4 regions of the Streptomyces sp. NPDC091289 genome follow, and region 4 is predicted to be linked to each of the others. Evidence: riboswitches for the same ligand, from Rfam matches in the RefSeq annotation. Region 4 holds a riboswitch; each other region holds the start of a gene.
The links. Region 4 has a riboswitch for cyclic di-AMP ahead of ACIQPT_RS34480 (peptidoglycan DD-metalloendopeptidase family protein). Riboswitches for the same ligand answer to the same signal wherever they lie in the genome.
Positions count from the first base shown of each region.

Region 1: another riboswitch for cyclic di-AMP. It lies ahead of ACIQPT_RS10500 (NlpC/P60 family protein); the one in region 4 lies ahead of ACIQPT_RS34480 (peptidoglycan DD-metalloendopeptidase family protein).
Region 2: another riboswitch for cyclic di-AMP. It lies ahead of ACIQPT_RS00660 (transglycosylase SLT domain-containing protein); the one in region 4 lies ahead of ACIQPT_RS34480 (peptidoglycan DD-metalloendopeptidase family protein).
Region 3: another riboswitch for cyclic di-AMP. It lies ahead of ACIQPT_RS31905 (M23 family metallopeptidase); the one in region 4 lies ahead of ACIQPT_RS34480 (peptidoglycan DD-metalloendopeptidase family protein).

Region 1 covers NZ_JBIVUT010000006.1:302,038-307,394, reverse strand. Annotated here, with positions in the region: gene ACIQPT_RS10510 (peptidoglycan DD-metalloendopeptidase family protein) at 1-668, shown strand, start outside; gene pcrA (DNA helicase PcrA) at 735-3,173, opposite strand; cyclic di-AMP (ydaO/yuaA leader) riboswitch at 3,442-3,608, shown strand; gene ACIQPT_RS10500 (NlpC/P60 family protein) at 3,616-4,827, shown strand; gene ACIQPT_RS10495 (hypothetical protein) at 4,904-5,257, opposite strand.
Region 2 covers NZ_JBIVUT010000001.1:179,485-184,841, forward strand. Annotated here, with positions in the region: gene ACIQPT_RS00655 (GMC oxidoreductase) at 1-288, opposite strand, end outside; gene ACIQPT_RS00660 (transglycosylase SLT domain-containing protein) at 447-1,283, opposite strand; cyclic di-AMP (ydaO/yuaA leader) riboswitch at 1,289-1,476, opposite strand; gene ACIQPT_RS00665 (FAD-dependent oxidoreductase) at 1,928-3,319, shown strand; gene ACIQPT_RS00670 (SpoIIE family protein phosphatase) at 3,344-5,357, opposite strand, start outside.
Region 3 covers NZ_JBIVUT010000029.1:34,543-39,899, forward strand. Annotated here, with positions in the region: gene ACIQPT_RS31895 (M16 family metallopeptidase) at 1-1,292, shown strand, start outside; gene ACIQPT_RS31900 (M16 family metallopeptidase) at 1,319-2,689, shown strand; cyclic di-AMP (ydaO/yuaA leader) riboswitch at 2,913-3,079, shown strand; gene ACIQPT_RS31905 (M23 family metallopeptidase) at 3,093-3,908, shown strand; gene ACIQPT_RS31910 (GntR family transcriptional regulator) at 4,087-4,794, shown strand; gene ACIQPT_RS31915 (HPr family phosphocarrier protein) at 4,963-5,244, opposite strand.
Region 4 covers NZ_JBIVUT010000034.1:83,910-89,266, forward strand. Annotated here, with positions in the region: gene ACIQPT_RS34475 (SGNH/GDSL hydrolase family protein) at 1-458, opposite strand, end outside; gene ACIQPT_RS34480 (peptidoglycan DD-metalloendopeptidase family protein) at 620-1,588, opposite strand; cyclic di-AMP (ydaO/yuaA leader) riboswitch at 1,592-1,752, opposite strand; gene ACIQPT_RS34485 (tyrosine-protein phosphatase) at 2,196-3,008, shown strand; gene ACIQPT_RS34490 (DUF6126 family protein) at 3,042-3,215, opposite strand; gene ACIQPT_RS34495 (helix-turn-helix domain-containing protein) at 3,281-3,889, opposite strand; gene ACIQPT_RS34500 (aspartate aminotransferase family protein) at 3,956-5,353, opposite strand.

The DNA.
Region 1 (5,357 bases), on a different contig from region 4:
CGGGCATCGCCGCGGCCTCGGTCAGCGGGATGCCCGGCGGCGAGGAGAAGCAGGACGAGACGACCACCTCGCTGGCGGTCGCCGACCCCAGCACGGTCAAGCCGGTCGCCGCGAACAACCGGCTGGACAGCCAGCTGGAGCAGCTCTCCGAGGGCAGCGACGACTTCCGTGAGCGCGCGAGCCGCACCCAGGAGCGCATCGACCTGCGGGAACGCCAGGCGGCGGAGAAGAAGAAGCGCGAGGAGGAGGCCGCACGCCGTGAGGCGCTGCGACCCAAGTTCGTCCTGCCGGTCAAGCAGCACGGGCTCAGCGCCTACTACGGCCAGGCGGGCGTCAACTGGATGTCCGTGCACTCGGGCATCGACTTCCCCGTCTCGTACGGCACTCCGGTGATGGCCGCGACCGACGGCACCGTGCGCACCCAGCTGAACAGCGCCTACGGGGTCATGGCGATCGTGACCGCCGCCGACGGCACCGAGACCTGGTACTGCCACCTCAGCAGCACCAAGATCCGCTCGGGCCCGGTGAAGGCCGGTGACGTCATCGCGTACTCCGGGAATTCGGGCAACTCCACCGGTCCGCACCTGCACTTCGAGGTCCGGCCCGGCGGCGGCGCGGCGATCGACCCGCTGGTGTGGCTGCGCAGCAAGGGCGTCAACCCGACCTGACCTGACTGACGAGCATGTGAAAAAAGGGGGCCCGAGGGCCCCCTTTTTTCACGTCCGTCTACCCGTCTACAGCTTCTCGACCGGCGCGTACCGCAGCAGCAGCTTCTTCGGGCGCTCGTCGCCGAAGTCGACCGTCGCCTTGGCCTGGTCGCCGAAGCCGTCCACGGCCGTCACCGTGCCCAGCCCGAACTGGTCGTGCGTGACCCGGTCGCCGACCACCAGGGTGACCGTCGGCTTGTCCGCGCCGCGCCGGGTCGCGAAGCCCGAGGGGCCGGTGCGGGAGCGCGAGGAGGACAGCGAGGACGTGATGCCGGAGGTGGGCCCGGCGGGCGCGGCCATCGGGCCCTTGCGCTTCCAGTCCAGGTGCTGTTCCGGGATCTCCTCCAGGAACCGCGAGGGCGGGTTGTACGAGGGCTGGCCCCAGGCGCTGCGCATCGCGGCCCGGGTCAGATAGAGCCGCTCGCGGGCGCGGGTGATGCCCACATAGGCGAGGCGGCGCTCCTCCTCCAGCTCCTTGGTCTGGCCGAGGGCCCGCATGTGCGGGAAGACGCCGTCCTCCATGCCGGTGAGGAAGACGACCGGGAACTCCAGGCCCTTCGCGGTGTGCAGGGTCATCAGCGTGATGACGCCGGAGCCGTCCTCGTCCTCGTCGGGGATCTGGTCGGAGTCCGCGACGAGTGCGACCTTCTCCAGGAACTCCGCGAGCGTGCCCGCGCCCTCCTCGTCGCCGCGCTCCTGCTCGAATTCGAGGGCGACGGCGGCGAGTTCCTGGAGGTTCTCGATACGGGTCTCGTCCTGCGGGTCCGTGGAGGACTGGAGCTCGGCGAGATAGCCCGTGCGCTCCAGGACGGCTTCCAGCACGACGGCGGGCCCGGCGCCGGACTCGACGATCGTGCGCAGCTCCTCCATCAGCGTGTTGAAGCGCTTGACGGCGTTGGCCGAGCGGGCGGCCATGCCGTACGCCTCGTCGACGCGGCGCAGCGCCTGCGGGAAGGAGATCTTCTCGCGCATCGACAGCGCGTCGATCATCGCTTCGGCGCGGTCGCCGATGCCGCGCTTGGGGACGTTGAGGATGCGGCGGAGCGGGACGGTGTCCTCGGGGTTGGCGAGGACCCGGAGGTAGGCCAGGACGTCCCGGACCTCCTTGCGCTCGTAGAAGCGCACGCCGCCGACGACCTTGTAGGGCAGGCCGACGCGGATGAAGATCTCTTCGAAGACACGGGACTGGGCGTTGGTGCGGTAGAAGACGGCGACGTCGCCCGCCTTGGCGTCGCCCGCGTCGGTGAGCCGGTCGATCTCGTCGGCGACGAACTGCGCCTCGTCGTGCTCGGTGTCCGCGACATAGCCGGTGATGCGGGCGCCGGAACCGGCGTTGGTCCAGAGGTTCTTCGGGCGGCGGCTCTCGTTGCGCTCGATGACGGCGTTGGCGGCGGAGAGGATCGTCTGCGTGGAGCGGTAGTTCTGCTCCAGCATGATCGTCGTCGCGCTCGGATAGTCCTCCTCGAACTGGAGGATGTTGCGGATGGTCGCGCCGCGGAAGGCGTAGATCGACTGGTCCGCGTCGCCCACCACGCACAGCTCGGCGGGGGCGTCGGCCTCTCCGGCCGGGCCGACCAGCTCCCGTACCAGCGTGTACTGGGCGTGGTTGGTGTCCTGGTACTCGTCGACGAGGACGTGGCGGAAGCGGCGGCGGTAGTGCTCGGCGACGTCCGGGAAGGCCTGGAGGAGGTGGACCGTCGTCATGATGATGTCGTCGAAGTCCAGGGCGTTGGCCTCGCGCAGGCGGGCCTGGTAGAGCGCGTACGCCTGGGCCAGGGTCTTCTCGAAGCCATCGGCCGCCTGTCCGGCGAAGGTCTCCTCGTCGATGAGCTCGTTCTTGAGGTTGGAGACCTTGGCGGTGAAGGACTTCGGCGGGAAGCGCTTGGGGTCCAGGTCGAGGTCGCGGCAGACCAGGGCCATCAGGCGCTTGGAGTCGGCGGCGTCGTAGATCGAGAAGGACGAGGTGAAGCCGAGCTTCTTCGACTCGCGGCGCAGGATGCGGACGCACGCGCTGTGGAAGGTCATGACCCACATGGCGTTGGCGCGCGGGCCGACGAGCTGCTCGACGCGCTCCTTCATCTCGCCCGCGGCCTTGTTGGTGAAGGTGATCGCGAGGATCTGCCCGGGGTGCGTGCCGCGCTCGGCCAGCAGGTGGGCGATGCGGTGGGTGAGCACCCGGGTCTTGCCGGAGCCGGCCCCGGCGACGATGAGCAGCGGGGACCCGGCGTGCACGACGGCGGCGCGCTGCTCGGTGTTCAGCCCGTCGAGCAGCGCGGCGGCGTCGATCACCGGGCGCGGGTGACCGTCCCGGTAATACCCGTCCCGGGGCGGCGGGGGCGCGTCGTAGACGCCCTCGAAGAGTCCCTCCGGCACCGCTTCGGGCGCGTGGTCCTCGGGGGGCGGCGGGGGGCCGTCCTCCGCGGGCTGGAGGCCGGTCAGGAAACTGTCGTCAAAGAGGCTGCTCATCGCCTACCGAGTCTAGGCGGCCGCACCGACAACGATCCGCCGAAGCCGGGAAGCGGTGACCTCGGTCCTACGCAGGTCCTACGCACGGAGACCGGACGCCCACGTTCCGTGAAGGATCGCCCGGTCGGAAGGGGTGGGCAGCCCCCGATCCGAAAAGGTCACGAAAATGTATCGGGCATATCGCTCATCCTCCTTCCCAGCGGTGCCACGGGTTGGCTAGCGTGCTCGGTCAGGTGATCCGTACCTCCCTGAGGCGAACCGCGCCTAACGGACACCTCTGCCGAATCCGTCCTGCCGTCCTGGCAGTTCGGAACCGGGGACCCACACGCAGAACCGGGGTGAATCGGTCCGTGCCCTCGCATCCGGACCGTAGGACAGCCTTCCGTTCCGTCCGAACCCGACAGCTAACCCGGTAGGCGGTCCACGGAAGGAGATGCCGGTCTTGGCATCGCATCGCAAGCCGCGCACGAAGGTGCGCACCACCACCCCTGCCGTCGGGCTGACGACGGCCGCGCTGGCCTCCGTGACGTTGCTCTCCACGCAGAGCGCCACGGCCGCGCCCGCGGAGCCGAAGCCCGCCATCGAGGAAGTCCAGAAGAAGGTCGACGCCCTGTACCGGCAGGCGGGCTCCGCGACCCAGGAGTACAACCGGGCCAAGGCCGCGTCCGCGTCGCAGCAGAAGAAGGTCGACACGCTGCTCTCCGACGTGGCGAAGCGGACCGAGAAGATCAACGAGGCGCGCCGGGCGCTGGGCTCCTACGCGGCGGCCCAGTACCGCAGCGGCGGCATCGCGCCGACGGCGACGTTCTTCCTGGCGGACGACCCGCAGGGGTACTTCGACCAGAGCCGGCTCATGGACCGGGCAACCGAGCGGCAGCAGCAGGCCGTCACCGACTTCCGTACGCAGCAGGCGTCGGCGGCGAAGAAGCGCGCGGAGGCGGTGAAGAGCCTGGAGACCCTCACCGAGACGCAGGCCACGCTCGCCTCCAGCAAGAAGGACGTGCAGAACAAGCTCACCGAGGCCCGTGGCCTGCTGTCGAGGCTGACCGCCGAGGAGAAGGCGCGACTGGCGGAGCTGGAGCGCAAGAAGGAGGCCGAGGCCAAGGAGAAGGCGGCGAAGCTGGCCGCCCGGCAGGCCGCCGAGGCGAAGGCGAAGGCCGAGGCGGAGAAGAAGGCCCGCGAGGAGGCCGCGAAGGAGTCCGACGGCGGTTCGGGATCGGGCTCCGGGTCCGGGTCCGGGTCCGGGTCCGGTACGGGCACGGGGTCGGGCTCCGGCACCGGCTCCGGTACGGGCAGCGGTTACGCCGCCAAGGCGGAGAAGGTGCTGGACTTCGCCCGCGCCCAGATCGGGAAGCCGTACGTCTGGGGCGCGTCGGGCCCCTCCTCGTACGACTGCTCGGGGCTGACGCAGGCGGCGTGGCGGGAGGCGGGGGTGACCCTGCCGCGGACCACCTGGGACCAGGTGAAGGTCGGCACCCGGGTCGCCACCTCGGACCTGCAGCCGGGGGACCTGGTCTTCTTCTACGACGACATCAGCCACGTCGGCATCTACAAGGGCGACGGGATGATGATCCACGCCCCGAAGCCGGGTGCGAACGTGCGCGAGGAGTCGATCTACTACATGCCGATCTACGGGAGCGTGCGCCCGGCGTAGTAGGCAGTAGCAGTAGTACGGAGCCGGGGCGGCCGGTCACAGTTGGCGGCCGCCCCCGGAAGGCCGTGGTCCGGCCTCAGGTCCAGACGGTGGCGATGAAGATGTTGGCGACCGTCAGCCCGCCGACCGCCGCGAACGCGCCCTTGTCGACCTTCTCGTCGTCCCGCTTGACGTAGACCAGGGCGAGGATCACGACCAGCAGCGCCAGCTTGATGCCGATCTTGACGTTGTTCACGGTCTGGTCGTCGGCCTGGTTGAGGCCGACCAGGGCGATTCCGGTGACCAGCATGGTCAGCGCGCCGTGAAGCATCGCGGGGACGAAGCGGGCGGTCCCCGCCCCCATGGCCTTCATCTGCGTCAGGAAGCCGCCCAGCAGGGAGGCGATGCCGATGATGTGCAGGGCGACGAAGACATTGATGAGTACGTCCATGGCTCCGGAGCCTAGCCATGACCAAAGTTTCACCTTTCAGTGAGGCAAGCCTTCGTTGATCGCTTCGATCATCAGCGATCGGCGAAACGTCACATCAGGG
Region 2 (5,357 bases), on a different contig from region 4:
GTCCGCGCCCGGGGTGTCCCAGGCCATGCCCATCTCGATCATGTGGACGTCCGTGCCGGCTTCGGCGAGCCGGAGGGCGGCCACGGAGCCGCCGTATCCGGTGCCGATGACCAGGACCGGTACATGTGCGCCGGAGCCGATCGGCGCCGCTGCCGCACGCACGCTCGCCCAGGACGGTGCGGTGGTACCGGCCAGCGCCGCGACCCCCAGAAGAGAACCTGTTCCAGCGATGAATCTTCGACGCGAGACACCCTTGGCCTCGCCATCCTGCATGGTGGTGTCGTTCATGTGACCTACCTCACTCTCGACAGAGTGCAACAGGTTCTACTGTCGATCGCGTGGTAAGTCACTAGAAACTTGGGGGTAACTTCCCGGCCCCGCCCGGCATGACAGAGGGGCCCCGGACCGTTCGGTCCGGAGCCCCTCCGCCCTGGGCGCGGGGTCGATCAGTAGGCGCCGAAGACGTTGTCGATCGAGCCGTAGCGGTCCGCGGCGTAGTTGCACGCGGCCGTGATGTTGGCGACCGGGTCGTAACTGTCGGTCGAGGTGCCGGGCACGTGGTACGCCTGGAAGGTCGGGTCGATGACCTGGAGCAGACCCTTGGACGGGGTGCCCTTGACCGCGTTGGAGTCCCAGTTGTTGATCGCGGCCGGGTTGCCCGAGGACTCGCGCATGATGTTGCGGTGGATGCCCTCGTAGGTGCCGGGGATGCCCTGCTCGGCCATGACCGCCAGCGACTCCTTGATCCAGCCGTCGAGGTCGTTCGTGTACGTGACGGCCTTCGCGGCGGCCGGAGCGGCCTGCGCCACGGGGGCGGCCTTGCTGCGCTCCGAACGGTCGGCGCGGTCCGCCGACGCACCGCGCGCGACGGACGGGGAAGCCTTGCCGGACTTGGCGTCCGACGGGGCGGCGGCCTTGTTTCCGAGGGTCAGCTTGATACCCGGGTGAATAAGATCGGGATTCTCTCCGACGATCTTCCGGTTGCCTTCGTACAGCTTCTCCCAGCCGCCGCTGACGGAATGTTCGCGGGCGATCTTGGAAAGCGTTTCACCGGCCACCACGGAATGCTGGGCGGGCGCGGCCTTCGCGGCGGAATTCACCTGTGCGGACACCGCTGCGGGGGCCGCGGCCTGCTGCGGCGCCGCGGTGGGGGCGGGGGCCGCGAAGGCGCTGGTGGCGCCGATCACCGGGAGGGCGAGAACGGCTCCGCCGGTGGTCACGGCGGCGAGGCCGCGGCGCAGCGAGGTGGACTGGGGACGGCGGTGCTTACCCTGTGCGGGCATGGGGGATTTCCTCTCCGGCGCCTACGAGGTGAGCTGTCGGGTTCAGACGGGAGATGTCTGGCCGCACGGTCGTGCGACTTCACCCCAAGCCGTTCCGGTAACGGTTCGGCGACTTACCTGGGTCCCCCGCTCCTGCCGTACGTGAGTGGGTTTCGGATTCCCGGACGGCGGCAGGATTCGGCGTTCCATCCGGATTGACGGTGACCGTAGGCGAGAAACGCCGAACGGAACAAGCCCCGCATTCCTGATTCCCTTTTCCGCGCATGATCGAATGGCGGAATTCCCGGACCGTGCCGTGCCGTCATGGCGTCAACTTTCTTCGCACAGAAGGGAACCGACGGATCCGCTTCTGCGTCCGCCCCCTGGGACGTGATGCTCACCACTCGCTCGCGGCGATGGCGAAAACAGGCCTAGGCAAATGCAGCAAAGGGCTCAGCAATCCCTTTACGGATAGATTTAACAAAAGGACCAAATCAACCATATAGGCATAGCAAAACGGACCAATCAGGCACTCGGGGCGAGGCCGGTCGAGGGGCCCGCGGGGCGATCGCTTACGGTGTGGGGTGGAGACTGGTAAGCCAACCCTTACCTCCGACGTACGCTGTACCTGCCCGCGTTCGCCCGCCCCGAAGGATCACCACGCCATGACACGCCCCGTCCGCGTCGCCATTGTCGGAGCCGGCCCCGCCGGTATCTATGCTGCGGACGCGCTGCTCAAATCCGAGGTCTGCCAGGACCCGGGGGTCTCCATCGACCTCTTCGAGCGCATGCCCGCGCCCTTCGGCCTGATCCGTTACGGCGTGGCCCCCGACCACCCGCGTATCAAGGGCATCGTCAAGGCCCTGCACCAGGTGCTGGACAAGCCCCAGATCCGGCTCTTCGGCAATGTCAGCTACCCGCACGACATCGGCCTGGACGACCTGCGGTCGTTCTACGACGCGGTGATCTTCTCCACCGGCGCCGAGGCCGACCGGGCGCTCGACATCCCCGGCATCCAGCTGGACGGCTCCTACGGAGCGGCCGAGTTCGTCTCCTGGTACGACGGGCACCCCGAGGTCCCGCGCACCTGGCCGCTCACCGCGGAGAAGGTCGCCGTGCTCGGCGTCGGCAACGTGGCCCTGGACGTGGCCCGTGTCCTGGCCAAGACGGCGGACGAGCTGCTGCCCACCGAGATCCCGGACAACGTGTACCAGGGCCTCAAGGAGAACAAGGCGCTGGAGGTGCATGTGTTCGGGCGGCGTGGCCCCGCGCAGGCCAAGTTCAGCCCGATGGAGCTGCGGGAGCTGGACCACTCCCCCAACATCGAGGTCATCGTCAACCCCGAGGACATCGAGTACGACGAGGGCTCGATCGCGACCCGCCGGGAGAACAAGCAGGCCAACATGGTCGCGCAGACCCTGGAGAACTGGGCGATCCGGGACGTCGGCGACCGCCCGCACAAGCTGTTCCTGCACTTCTTCGAGTCCCCGGTCGAGATTCTCGGCGAGGACGGCAAGGTGGTGGCGCTGCGCACCGAGCGCACCGAGCTGGACGGCACCGGCAACGTCCGGGGCACCGGCCAGTTCACCGACTGGGACATGCAGAGCGTCTACCGCGCCGTCGGCTACTACTCGGAGGAGCTGCCCAAGCTTCCCTTCGACGTGGCCTCCGGCACCGTCCCGCACGAGGCGGGCCGCGTCATCGCCGGTGACGAGCACATGGCCTCGGTCTACGTCACGGGCTGGATCAAGCGCGGCCCGATCGGCCTGATCGGCCACACCAAGGGCGACGCCAACGAGACGGTCGCCTGCGTCCTGGAGGACCGCGCCGCCGGCCGGCTGCCCGAGCCGGCCACGCCCGCTCCGGAGGCCGTCGAGGCCTTCCTGGAGGGCCGCGGCGTCCGCTACACGACCTGGGAGGGCTGGCACAAGCTGGACGCCCACGAGCAGGCGCTGGGCACCGCCCAGGGCCGTGAGCGGATCAAGGTCGTGGAGCGCGAGGGCATGCTGGAGGCCTCCGGCGCCTTCGTGCCGGCCGAGCGCCCCGCCGACGCCTGATCGACAGGATCGACGGCACTCCTTCTAGGGGGCCGGATCCGGGGCCGCCGCCGGGCGCCCCGGGTCCGGCCCCCTGAACGTGCGCCACAGGTCGGGGCCGGACGCCCGGGACGCCGGGGGCCGCCGGACCTCCGGGGTCCCGGTCACCCACCGGGCGGCCAGCAGGATCGCGATGTCGTCGGGGCGGTCGATGGCCGCCCGGGCCTCCCCGATGACCTGGTCGGCCGTGTCGGCCAGGGGCACCGCGCCGATGCGTTCGACGGTGGCGCGCAGCCGCTCGATCCCCTCGTCGATGTCCGTGCCGGGGCGCTCGATCAGCCCGTCCGTGAACAGGGCGAGCATCGCCCCGGGTTCGAGCCGCATCTCCGTGACCGGGTAGGTCGCGTGCCCGTCGATCCCGAGCACGATGCCGCCGGGCAGGTCCAGCACCTCCGTCCGGCCGTCGGGCCGGCGCAGCACGGGCTGCGGATGCCCCGCCCGTACGGCACGGGCCATACCCGTCACCGGGTCGAGCGCGATGTAGCAGCAGCTGGCGAACTGTCCCGGGTCGAGGTCGATGAGCAGCCGGTTCGTCCCGCTCATCACCTCCCGCGGATCATGGTTGCTCAGCGCGAACGCCCGTACCGCACTGCGCAGTTGCCCCATCGTCGCGGCGGCGGAGACACCGTGGCCCTGTACGTCGCCGATGATCAGGGCGAGTTCGTCGCCGGTCTCGATGACGTCGTACCAGTCGCCGCCCACGTCCATGCCCTGGGTGCCGGAGAGGTAACGCCCCAGGGTGTCCACGCCGTCCACCTCCGGCAGCCGGTGCGGCAGCAGGGCGTCCTGGAGTCCGCGGGCCAGGGCCGACTCGCTGTCGTAGCGCTGGGCGCGCTGCAGGGCCTGGGCGATGAGGCCGGCCAGCGCCGTCAGGACCGTACGCTCCTCCGGGCTGAAACCGCGCGGCCGGTCGAAGCCGAGGATGCAGGAGCCGACGGGCCGCCCCGAGGCGATCAGCGGGAGGAACGCCCGCGCCCCGACGTCCGCGTCGATCGGGATGCCCGGATAGGCCTCGGCGAGGCGCTGCATGGACTCGAAGAAGATCGGACGGCCGGTGGTCAGGGTCTCCACCCCGGGGATGCTGACGTCGAGCCCGACCCCGTCGAAGCGGTCGAGGAAGCCCTTCGGGAACCCGGTCTCCCAGGCCAGCTGGAGATGACGGTCGTTCAGCAGATAGATGGCTAGCTGACGGCCGCCGAACGCGGGCAGCAGCTCCTCCGTGACCACCGCGGAGACCTGACGGGCCGTGACCGCCTCGGTCAGGGCGATGGCGAGGGCCACCGGCCGGTACAGCGCGGAGGAACGGTCGGCCGTCGAGCCGATGCCCAGCCCCGGTGCGGTGACGGAGCCGGGAGCGTAGGCCGGCTGGTCGGTCGCCTGGAGGACGACGCTCACCCCGTCGTGGCCCGGATACAGGGACACCGACAGCCAGCGCGAGGGCGGGCGCCGGGCGAGGAAGTGGACGGGTTCGTCGGCGATCAGGGCCGCCCGGTAGTGGTCCTCGTACGCCTCGTGCCCGAACCACGGCAGGGCCTGCCACACCACATGGCCGATCAGCTCCAGCCGGGAGTGACCGAGCAGTTCCTCGGCGAGGCCGTTGGCGTACGTGATCCGCCCGAGCCGGTCCAGGGAGAGAATGCCCCGGGGCAGCCGGTCGGCGGCCTCCGGCACGACGGGCCCCGCGCCGAGGTCGACCAGGAAACCGCTCAGATGGCTGGCGGACGCGTCGCCGTCCGGGTGGGTCCAGCGGCCGGACAGCTCCAGCAGATGAGACCGGCCGTCGGGGCCGCGCAGCCGCATGCGGCGGACCACCGGCTCGGCCGATTCCACCGTCTGCCGGGCCAGTGCCCACAGCCCGTACACGTCCTCCGGGACCAGCCGTTCGGCGAGCGCGTCCACGGTGCCCGGGAAGGCGGCGGGCGCGAAGCCGAGGATCGCGCAGAGTTCGTCGTCGGCGGCGACCTGCCCGGAGTGCAGGTCCCAGTCGAAGCGGCCGACC
Region 3 (5,357 bases), on a different contig from region 4:
GTGTGGTGCTCTCCGAGGACCATCTGACCCCGGTCGCCGCGGTCTGCCTCTGGTACGACGTCGGCTCGCGCCACGAGGTCAAGGGACGCACCGGTCTGGCTCACCTCTTCGAGCACCTGATGTTCCAGGGCTCGGGACAGGTCAAGGGGAACGGCCACTTCGAGCTCGTCCAGGGGGCCGGCGGCTCGCTGAACGGGACGACCAGCTTCGAGCGGACCAACTACTTCGAGACCATGCCCACCCACCAGGTGGAGCTGGCTCTCTGGCTCGAAGCCGACCGGATGGGATCCCTCCTCGCCGCGCTCGACGAGGAGTCCATGGAGAACCAGCGCGACGTCGTCAAGAACGAACGCCGCCAGCGCTACGACAACGTGCCCTACGGCACCGCGTTCGAGAAGCTGACCGCCCTCTCCTACCCCGAGGGCCACCCCTACCACCACACCCCGATCGGCTCCATGGCCGACCTGGACGCGGCCACGCTGGAGGACGCCCGCGCGTTCTTCCGTACGTACTACGCGCCCAACAACGCGGTGCTCTCGGTGGTCGGCGACATCGACCCCGAGCAGACCCTCGCCTGGATCGAGAAGTACTTCGGCTCCATCCCGTCCCACGACGGCAAGCAGCCGCCGCGCGACGGGACGCTGCCCGAGACCATCGGCGAGCAGCTGCGCGAAGTGGTCCACGAGGAGGTCCCGGCGCGCGCCCTGATGGCCGCCTACCGCCTCCCGCACGACGGCACCCGCGCCTGTGACGCCGCCGACCTGGCGCTCACCGTGCTCGGCGGCGGCGAGTCCTCCCGGCTGCACAACCGCCTGGTGCGCCGCGACCGTACGGCGGTGGCGGCGGGCTTCGGGCTGCTGCGGCTCGCCGGGGCGCCCTCGCTGGGCTGGCTGGACGTGAAGACGTCCGGCGGCGTCGAGGTGGAGCAGATCGAGGCCGCCGTCGACGAGGAGCTGGCCAGGTTCGCCGCCGAGGGCCCCACCCCCGAGGAAATGGAGCGGGCCCAGGCGCAGTTGGAGCGCGAGTGGCTGGACCGGCTCGGCACGGTCGCCGGTCGCGCCGACGAACTGTGCCGCTACGCGGTCCTGTTCGGCGACCCGCAGCTCGCCCTGAGCGCCGTGGGCCGGGTCCTGGACGTCACCGCGGAGGAGGTGCGCGCGGCGGCCGAGGCGGCCCTGCGCCCCGACAACCGGGCGGTGCTGGTGTACGAGCCCATCGAGCCGGCCGACGAGGCCGACGAGGGCGAAGACGGCGCCGAGGGCAGCGACGCGCACGAGGGGGCGGCCAAGTGAGCGACGCCGCCGTGACTGGAGTAGCCATGGAGTTCCACCCGCAGCCCACCGCCGGCACGGCCCGCCCCTGGGCCTTCCCGGCGCCCGAGCGCGGCGCCCTGCCCAACGGGCTGACCGTGCTGCGCTGCCACCGCCCCGGCCAGCAGGTCGTCGCGGTGGAGATCTTCCTGGACGCGCCGCTGGAGGCCGAGCCCGAGGGCCTCGACGGCGTGGCCACGATCATGTCGCGGGCGCTCTCCGAGGGCACCGACAAGCACAGCGCCGAGGAGTTCGCCGCCGAGCTGGAGCGCTGCGGCGCCACCCTCGACGCGCACGCCGACCACCCCGGCGTCCGGGTCTCCCTGGAGGTCCCGGCCTCCCGGCTGGCCAAGGCCCTCGGTCTGGTCGCCGAGGCGCTGCGCGCCCCGGCCTTCGCCGAGAGCGAGATCGAGCGCCTCGTCGGCAACCGCCTCGACGAGATCCCGCACGAGCAGGCCAACCCGTCCCGGCGCGCCGCCAAGCAGCTCTCCAAGGAGCTGTTCCCGGCCACCGCCCGGATGTCCCGCCCGCGCCTGGGCACCGAGGAGACCGTCCGGCGGATCGATGATGCCGCCGTGCGCGCCTTCTTCGACGCCCATGTCCGCCCGTCCACCGCGACGGCCGTGATCGTCGGCGATCTGACGGGCATCGACCTGGACGCGCTGCTGGCGGAGACCCTCGGCGACTGGTCGGGCAACGCGGGACAGGCCCGCCCGGTGCCGCCCATCACCGCGAACGACACCGGCCGTGTGGTCATCGTGGACCGCCCCGGCGCGGTCCAGACCCAGCTGCTGATCGGCCGGATCGGCGCCGACCGGCACGAGCGCGTGTGGCCCGCGCAGGTGCTCGGCACGTACTGCCTGGGCGGCACCCTCACCTCTCGGCTGGACCGGGTGCTGCGCGAGGAGAAGGGCTACACCTACGGGGTGCGCGCCTTCGCCCAGGTGCTGCGCTCGTCCGGCCCCGACTCGGGCGGCGCGGCGATGCTCGCGATCAGCGGCTCGGTGGACACGGAGTCCACCGGACCGGCGCTGGACGACCTCTGGAAGGTCCTGCGGACGCTGGCCGCCGAGGGGCTGACCGACGCCGAGCGCGAGACGGCCGTGCAGAACCTGGTGGGCGTCGCCCCGCTGAAGTTCGAGACCGCCGCCTCCGTCGCGAGCACGCTGGCCGACCAGGTCGAGCAGCACCTCCCCGACGACTACCAGGCCCACCTCTACGCCCGGCTCGCCGAGACGGGCACCGTGGAGGCGACCGCCGCCGTGGTCAGCGCCTTCCCGGTCGACCGCCTCGTCACGGTCCTCGTGGGGGACGCCGCGCAGATCGAGGAGCCCGTGCGGGCGCTCGGCATCGGTGAGGTGTCCGTCGTCACCGGCTGACGGCACCCGTGGCACACCGCCGCGAAGAGGACCCCGACGGACGGAAGTTCGTCGGGGTCCTCCCTTTTTGCCCGATTGGCGAGCTTTGCGCCCTTTGTTGGAGAGGTTGCCTGTCTGCCCTGTGGGATGCGCGACAAATCCCTCTGTCCGTTTGGTGATGGGAAGTCGCCCCGCCTAGCGTCGGCCCGGCTGTCCGTCACCCGTATGCCGCATCCGCGGCGCCGGGCAGTCATCGCCGAGTCCCCGTCAGGCGCGAGCCTGGGGAGCCGGGGACCCACGCAGTCCCTGGGGTGAATCGGAGGCCCGTGCCGTGAACCGGCGCGGGGATCCGTAGGAGACCTTCCTGCTCCGAACCCGTCAGCTAACCCGGTAGGCGAGAAGGAAGGAAAGGATCAGCCCCTCCATGGCGTTCACCCGTGCCACCGGGAAGCACCGTGCCCCGAGCCGCCTTACGCGCCGGAGCGCCCGGGCCGCCGGCATCGCGACCCTGGCCACCACCGGAGTCGTCGGCTCGCTGGCCTCCCCGGCCATCGCCGCGGACACCGAGGCCGCCAAGGTCGCCGACACCGGCCTCACCCGGGTCGTCGCCCTCGACGCCACCCTCGCCGAGCAGATCGACGCGCAGGCGCAGGCCCAGAAGCAGCAGGCCGACGCGATCGCCGAGGCGAAGGCCAAGGCCGCCGCCGAAGCCAAGGCCAAGGCCGCCAGGGCCAAGGCGAAGGCGGAGGCCGAGCGCAAGGCCGAGGCCCGCGCCAAGGAGGTCCGCGAGGAGAAGGCCCGGGCCGCCCGCGCCGCCGAGCGCGCCCGCCTCAACGCCTTCCACCTCCCGGTCGCCGGCTCCCACGTCACCACCGGCTACAAGACCGGCGGTTCGCTCTGGTCCTCCGGCAGCCACTCCGGCGTGGACTTCATGGCCCCCTCCGGCAGCTCCGTCGTCGCGGTCGGCGCCGGCACGGTCGTCGAGGCCGGCTGGGGCGGCGCGTACGGCAACAACATCGTGATCCGGATGACGGACGGCACGTACACCCAGTACGGCCACCTCTCCTCGATCGGCGTCTCCGTCGGCCAGAGCGTCTCCTCCGGCCAGCAGATCGGCCTCTCCGGCTCCACCGGCAACTCCACCGGCCCGCACCTGCACTTCGAGGCCCGCACCACCCCCGAGTACGGCTCCGACATGGACCCCGTCGGCTATCTGCGCTCCCACGGTCTGAACGTCTGACCCGCCCCTGCGCGATCCCGCCCGAAGGCCCCGGCACCCGCCGGGGCCTTCGGCAATTCCGGCCCGAAGATATCCATGGATTCCGGCCTGCCATCGGAAATTCCGGCGGATTGCAATAGAGTCACGGAACAGACGTCGGGCGGCCGCGTTTCGCGGGGATCAAGGCGGAGGTCAGGACATGCGCATTCCCGCGCATTCGGTATGCACGGCAATCCGTGACGACATCGTCTCCGGTGTGTACGAGCGCGGCAGCCGCCTCACCGAGGAGTTGCTGGCCCGCCGCTACGGGGTCTCCCGCGTCCCGGTCCGCGAGGCCCTGCGCACGCTGGAGTCCGAGGGCTTCGTGGTCACCCGCAGACACGCCGGCGCGTGTGTCGCCGAGCCCACCCTGCAGGAGGCGGCCGACCTCCTGGAGGTGCGGACGCTCCTGGAGCCCCTGGGCGCGGCCCGCGCCGCCCAGCGCCGCACGGAAGCCCATCTGAAGGTGCTCCGGGGCCTGGTCAGGCTGGGCCAGGAGCGGGCTCGCCGGGGCGAGGGAGAGGATCTGCGCTCGCTGGGCGGCTGGTTCCACGAGACCCTCGCCCAGGCCTCCGGCAGCCCCGCCCTCATCGCGCTGCTCACCCAGCTCCGGCACAAGATCGCCTGGATGTACGCGGTCGAGCAGCCGGCCCGCCCGGTCGACGCCTGGGCCGAGCGCGGCGCGATCGTGGACGCCGTGGCGCGCGGTGACGCGGAGCGGGCGAGGGCGCTGACCGCCCAGCACGCGGAACGCGCCACCGGGGCCCACCGGCTGCGCCGCCCGGACCTGCCGGGGCGGCGCACCGCACCCGTTCCCCGCGTGAGCACTTCGCAACATGGCGTAAACACCGCGGGCGTCCGCCATTAACAGAAGAGCCGTATACAAAGAGAAGTGAATTGCGGGGAGCGTCGCTCGTGCTGCCCGAATTGTCGAACCGAAGCGCCGCTATTCCCCGAAAAGCGAAAGAGCCGTGATCCTTTGAAAGGATCACGGCTCTCGCGCCTGTCGCATCCGGCCGGGCCGGAGTCGCTCGGGTCAGACGGTCTCCGGAAGCTCTTCCAGGCCCTCGGCGACCAGCTTCGCCAGCCGGTCCAGCGCGGCCTCGGCGTCGTCCGCGTCGGACGAGAGCACGATCTCCTCGCCGCCCTGCGCGCCCAGCCCGAGCACGGCGAGCATGGAGGCGGCGTTCACCGGGTTGCCGTCGGCCTTGGCGATCGTCACGGGGACGCCGGAAGCCGTGGCGGCACGGACGAAGATGGAAGCGGGGCGGGCGTGCAGGCCCTCGGCCCAACCGACGTTTACGCGGCGCTCAGCCATGGTTCTGCCCTTCACATATCAACGGTTGTCTAGACCAGTCTCTCATGCAGTGCGTGGTGCTGTGCCCGGCCTCCCGTCCGGCCCTGTGCTCCGGCTGCCCCGGTCCGGGCCTC
Region 4 (5,357 bases):
ATGTGGCGCAGCACCGGAACGCCCCGGGTGTCGAAGCCGGTGGTGACCATGACCGTGCCGACGGCGTTGCTCAGGTCGGCGACGGCCCGCTCGAAGCGCTCGGCGAGATCGTCGGGGTCGGTGCCGGGCCGGATGATGTCGTTGCCGCCCGCGCAGAAGCTGACCAGGTCGGGGGCCAGTTCCTTGGCGCGCGGGATCTGCTCCTCGACGATCTGGTCGAGGAGACGTCCTCGTACGGCGAGATTGGCGTAGCGGAAGTCCCCGTGCGGGGAGTCCTCGGGGCCGGCCTCCGCGTCGGGGGCCGGAAGCCGGTCGGCGAGGAGGACCGCGAAGCGGTCCGCCCAGCCGACGAAGGTGCCGTCGGGGCCGGGGTCGCCGACGCCCTCGGTGAAACTGTCGCCAATCGCCGCGTACGACCCGATGATGTGCTGCTGGTTGTTTCTCGAATCGTCTGCCACAAGCACTTATCCTGCATCGTTCGATGTGACCTACGCGACCGTAATACGGGGTTGACGGGTGGTGAGATAGACCACCCGGTCAGGTTTTGGTAAAGCCGGAATAAAGAGAGGGGCGATGCGCCGCCGCGCACCGCCCCTCGGATACTTCTCGCCGCGCTCGGTCAGACGGAGACGCCGTGCTGACGCAGGTACGCGACCGGGTCGACGTCCGAGCCGTAGCCCGGGCCGGTGCGGACCTCGAAGTGCAGGTGCGGGCCGGTGGAGTTGCCGGTGGAGCCGGAGAGGCCGATCTGCTGGCCGCCGGTGACGGTCTGCCCGACGGAGACGTTCAGCGAGGACTGGTGGGCGTACTGGGAGTACATGCCGTCCTCGTGCTGGATGACGACCTCGTTGCCGTACGAGCCGCTGTTGCCGGCCGAGACCACGGTGCCCGGCCCGATGGCGAGGACGGGGGTGCCGGAGGCGGCCTGGAAGTCCGAGCCGGTGTGGTAGCCGCTGGACCAGCTGGCGCCGGAAGCGCGGTACTGGGTGGTGACGTTGGCGCTGGCGAGCGGGGCCGACCAGCCGGAGCCGGTGGCCTCGGAGGAGCCGGTCTGCGCGGAGCTGCCGGAGCCCTCGGAGTCGTCGGCGGAGATGGTGTCCGGCTTCGGGTCCGCCTTCGGAGCGACCTTCGGGGCCGGAGCGGCCTTCTTCGGGGCGGCCTCGGGAGCGGCGGACTTCGCGGCGGACTTCTCGGCCGGGGCGGAGCCCTTGGCGCCGAGGGTCAGCTTCATGCCCGGGTGGATCAGGCTGGGGTTCTCGCCGACGGTGGAGCGGTTGTCCTGGTAGAGCTTCTCCCACCCGCCCTTGAGCTTCTGCTCGGCGGCGATCTTCGACAGATAGTCGCCGGCGACGACGGCGTACGTCTTCGGGGCGGCCTTCGACGCGGCGGGGGCGGCCGACGGGGCGGTGTGCGCGGCGGCGACCGAGGCGGCGGCGGACTTCGCGGCCGGAGCGGCCTGGTCCGCGGCGTTCGCCACGGTGGCGCCGATGAGCGGGAGGGCGAGTGCGGCGCCGCCGGTCCCTGCGGCGATGACGCCGCGGGAGATCGGGCCGGACTTCGGACGACGGTGCTTACCCTGTGCGGGCATGGGGAAGTTCCTCTCCGGCGCCTGCGAGGTGAGCTGTCGGGTTCGGGCTGGAGATGCCCGGTCGCGTTGCGGCGACTTCACCCCGAGCCGGTCCGGATCGCTCCGGATCGGCGGCTTACCTGGTTCCCCCGCTCCTGCCACGCGTGAGTGGGTGGGTGCGAATTCCGGGCGGCGGCAGGATTAGGCGGTCCGTCCGGATTGCGGCGACCGTAAACCGGTCAGGACGAGCGGAACAAGCCATCGGTTGCGTACCGGAATCATCGATTCAATATCGTTCCGGATTTCCCGTCACACTCCGTGGATTACGGATCTTGAATTTCCGTGCGGGCAACGGGAATGCCCCGAGGCGCGCTCACCACGGTCCGTCACGGATATGATCCCGCTCACCTCCGGAATCCCATCTCCCCCATTAGCGGGGCATGTTCTGCGAAATACACCAATACGGACACGCCGTCGGCGTCGCCCCTGACGCCGGGTCAGCCCGGCCCACGCGGCGCCCCGCCCCGCGTGCGTGACCGAGATGATTTTCCGTCGAATCGATGTCGTATCGTCACGGGAGCGCCCTCGCCGGCGAGCCGCGCCGACGCCAGAGATCCCAGGAGCCACCGTGACGCAGCAGGTGCCGCAGGTCCCGCCGACAGAGACCGCGCTGACCGGAGTCCGCAATTTCCGCGACGTGGGCGGGCTTCCCACCACGGACGGGCGGCGCACCGCGTTCGGCCGGCTCTATCGCAGCGGCCACCTGGCGCACGCCACCGCCGAGGACGCGGCCTTCCTCGGCGGGCTCGGGCTGCACACGATCTTCGACTTCCGCCACTCGGCCGACCACCGGCTCGACGGGTACGACATCGAGCTGGCCGGTGTCCGCAATGTCAGCATTCCGCTCTCGGACCCGGCCGACGGCGCGGAGTTCTGGCGACTGGTGAGCGACGGGAACATCGAGCAGCTGCGCTCGGTCCTGGCGAACGGCAAGGGCGCCGAACGCATGATCCGGATGTACCGCGCGACGATCGAGGACCGCACCGCCGAGCACAGCCGGGTGCTGCACTCCCTGGCCGAGGACAGCGTCCCGGCCCTGATGCACTGCGCGGCGGGCAAGGACCGGGCCGGTCTCTCGATCGCGGTCGCGCTGCTGGCGGTCGGCGTCGAGCCGGAGGCGATCGAGGAGGACTACCTCAAGTCCAACGATCTCCACCGCCGCTACAACGTGAAGCGCTCCGACGCGTCCGAGACCGGTATGTCGCCCGAGGTGATGGAGCTGCTGGACCCGCTCTTCGGGGCGCGGCCCGCCTACCTCGCGGCGGCCTTCACGGCCATCGAGGAGAACTGGGGAACGACGGACCGCTACCTGGCCGAGGGGCTGAAGGTCTCCTCCGCGACCCGGGAGCGGCTGCGCGAGCGCCTGCTCGACCAGGGCTGACCCGGCCGGCGGCGATCCCCCGGAGGCGGGCCGTCACTTGCTCCCGGCCACCACGAAGAGCAGGTAGAGGAAGCCCGCGATGATGTGGCCCGCCACCAGATAGGCGAAGAGACGGATCACCACGCCGCGCGGCATCCGCTTCTCCTGCGGGTCCTCGTTCGCGCGACGTCCGGGGCCCAGCGGGTCGTAGTGTTCGGAATCGGACATGACGGTCCTCTCTGTCGGCCTCGCGGCCGGTGGAGCGAAGGAGGGAGCCGGCCGGGACCGGCCGGTCAGCGCGCGTGGAGGGCGTTGCCGAGGCAGAGATCGGCGGCGGGGCTCTGCAGCAGGGTGTGGACGAAGAGCAGCTCCGCGCCGCCGCGGTCGACGGCCGCGATCCGGTGCGGGGTGAGCGAGTCGAAGTGGGCGCTGTCGCCGGGTTCGAGGTCGTGCACGGTGTCGCCGAGCCCGACCCGCAGCCGCCCTTCCATGACGTACAGCCATTCCTCGCCGGGGTGGACCCGGACCAGGTCGCCCTGGGCCCCGTACGGAACGCGCACCCGCAGCGCCTGCATCGCGCGGCCGGACCCGCCGGCCTGGCGGTACATCCAGCCGTCCGCCTCCGCCCCCTCGAAGCCGCCGCCGCGGACGATCGCGTCGCGTTCGGGCGGCTGCTCGCCGAGCAGCTCGGAGACCGTCGTACCGTAGATACGGGCCAGCCCCAGCAGCATCGGCAGCGAGGGCTGCCGACGGCCGGTCTCCAGCCGGGAGAGATGGGCCGGGGAGAGCCCGGCCCGCCGGGCGGCGGTCTCCAGGGTGAGACCACGGCCCCGGCGCAGGTCACGCAGTCGGGGTGCGACGCCGGGGAGCTCGTCCGGCGCCCCTTCGTCCGGAGGGTTCATGCCTCCATTGGGCCAGGATCTTTCCTCCGGGGCAAATAACTTGCCCCGGAGGCAAAGCGGCTTCCGTCAGCGGTTGGCCACGGCCTGCTTGACCAGCGTCCGGCCGAAGTCCCACATCAGTCCGCCGCCGCTGTGCGCGTCGTCCATGACGGAGGTGAACGCCGCCACGAAGCGGTCCACCTCCGCGTCCCCGATGACCAGCGGCGGAATCAGCTTGATCACTTCCAGGTGGTCGCCGGAGACCTGGGTGAGGATCCGGTGCTTCTGGAGCAGCGGCACCACGACCATCTGCGCGAAGAGCCCCTTGCGGGCCGCCTGGAGCATGGTCCAGCGACTGCGGAGCTTCAGCGACGACGGCCGGCCGAACTCGATGCCGATCATCAGCCCGCGCCCGCGGACCTCGTGCAGCAGCTCGTAGCGGTCCACCAGGGCCGCCAGCCGCTCGCGCAGCAGGTCGCCGGTGCGCCGGGCGTTCGCGACGGTCTCCTCGTCCTCCATCACCGTCAGGACGGCGAGGCCGGCCGCCATCGCCTGGGCGTTGGAGCCGAAGCTCGCGGAGTGGACGAGGACCCGGTCCATCGAGGAGTAGACCTTGCGGAAGATCCATTCCTTGCCGAGGGTCGCCCCGACGGGCACATAGCCGCCGGAGAGCGCCTTGGCCACGCAGACCAGATCGGGCTCCACCCCCTCCTCGTGCTGGTAGGCGTAGAAGTCCCCGGTCCGGCCGAGGCCCGTCTGCACCTCGTCGGCGATCAGGAGCGCCTTGTGCCGGTGCAGCAGCTCCTGCGCCTGGCGCAGATGGCCGGGCGGCGCGGCGTGCACGCCCTTGCCCTGGATCGGCTCGACGACCAGGGCCGCGACATCGCCCCGCTTCAGCTCGCGGCGCAGCGCGTCCAGGTCGCCGAGCGCGATGGCCGTGTCCGGCAGCAGCGGGGCGAAGCCGTCGCGGAAGCCGCTCTCCCCGTTGACCGACAAGGATCCCGTGGTGAGCCCGTGGAAGGCGTGGTCGTAGTAGAGGATCCGGGGCTTCCCGGTGGCGTAACGGGCGAACTTCAGCGCCGTCTCGACCGCTTCCGTGCCGCTGTTCCCGAAGAACACGCGGTCCAGGTGCGGGCTGTGGGTCAGCAGCTTCTCGGCGAGCAGTCCGGGCAGCGGCTGGCAGTCGAAGCGGGTGAGGTCGGCGAGCTGGGCGTCCAGGACGTCGTGCAGGGCCTGTCGGACGACGGGGTGGTGGCGGCCGAGACCCATGACGCCGAACCCGGCGAGCATGTCGAGGTAGTCGTTGCCCTCCGCGTCCCAGAAGTACGCACCCTCGGCCCGCTCGTAGACCTTGTCGAAGCCGATGGTGTGCAGCATGCGCGGCAGCTGGTGGTTGAGGTGGCGCGCGTGCAGCTCGTACCGTTCGGCCCCGCGCTCGGCGAGGAGCCGCGCCAGGTCGAAGCCCTGGGATCCGCCGTCCGTCATCGCC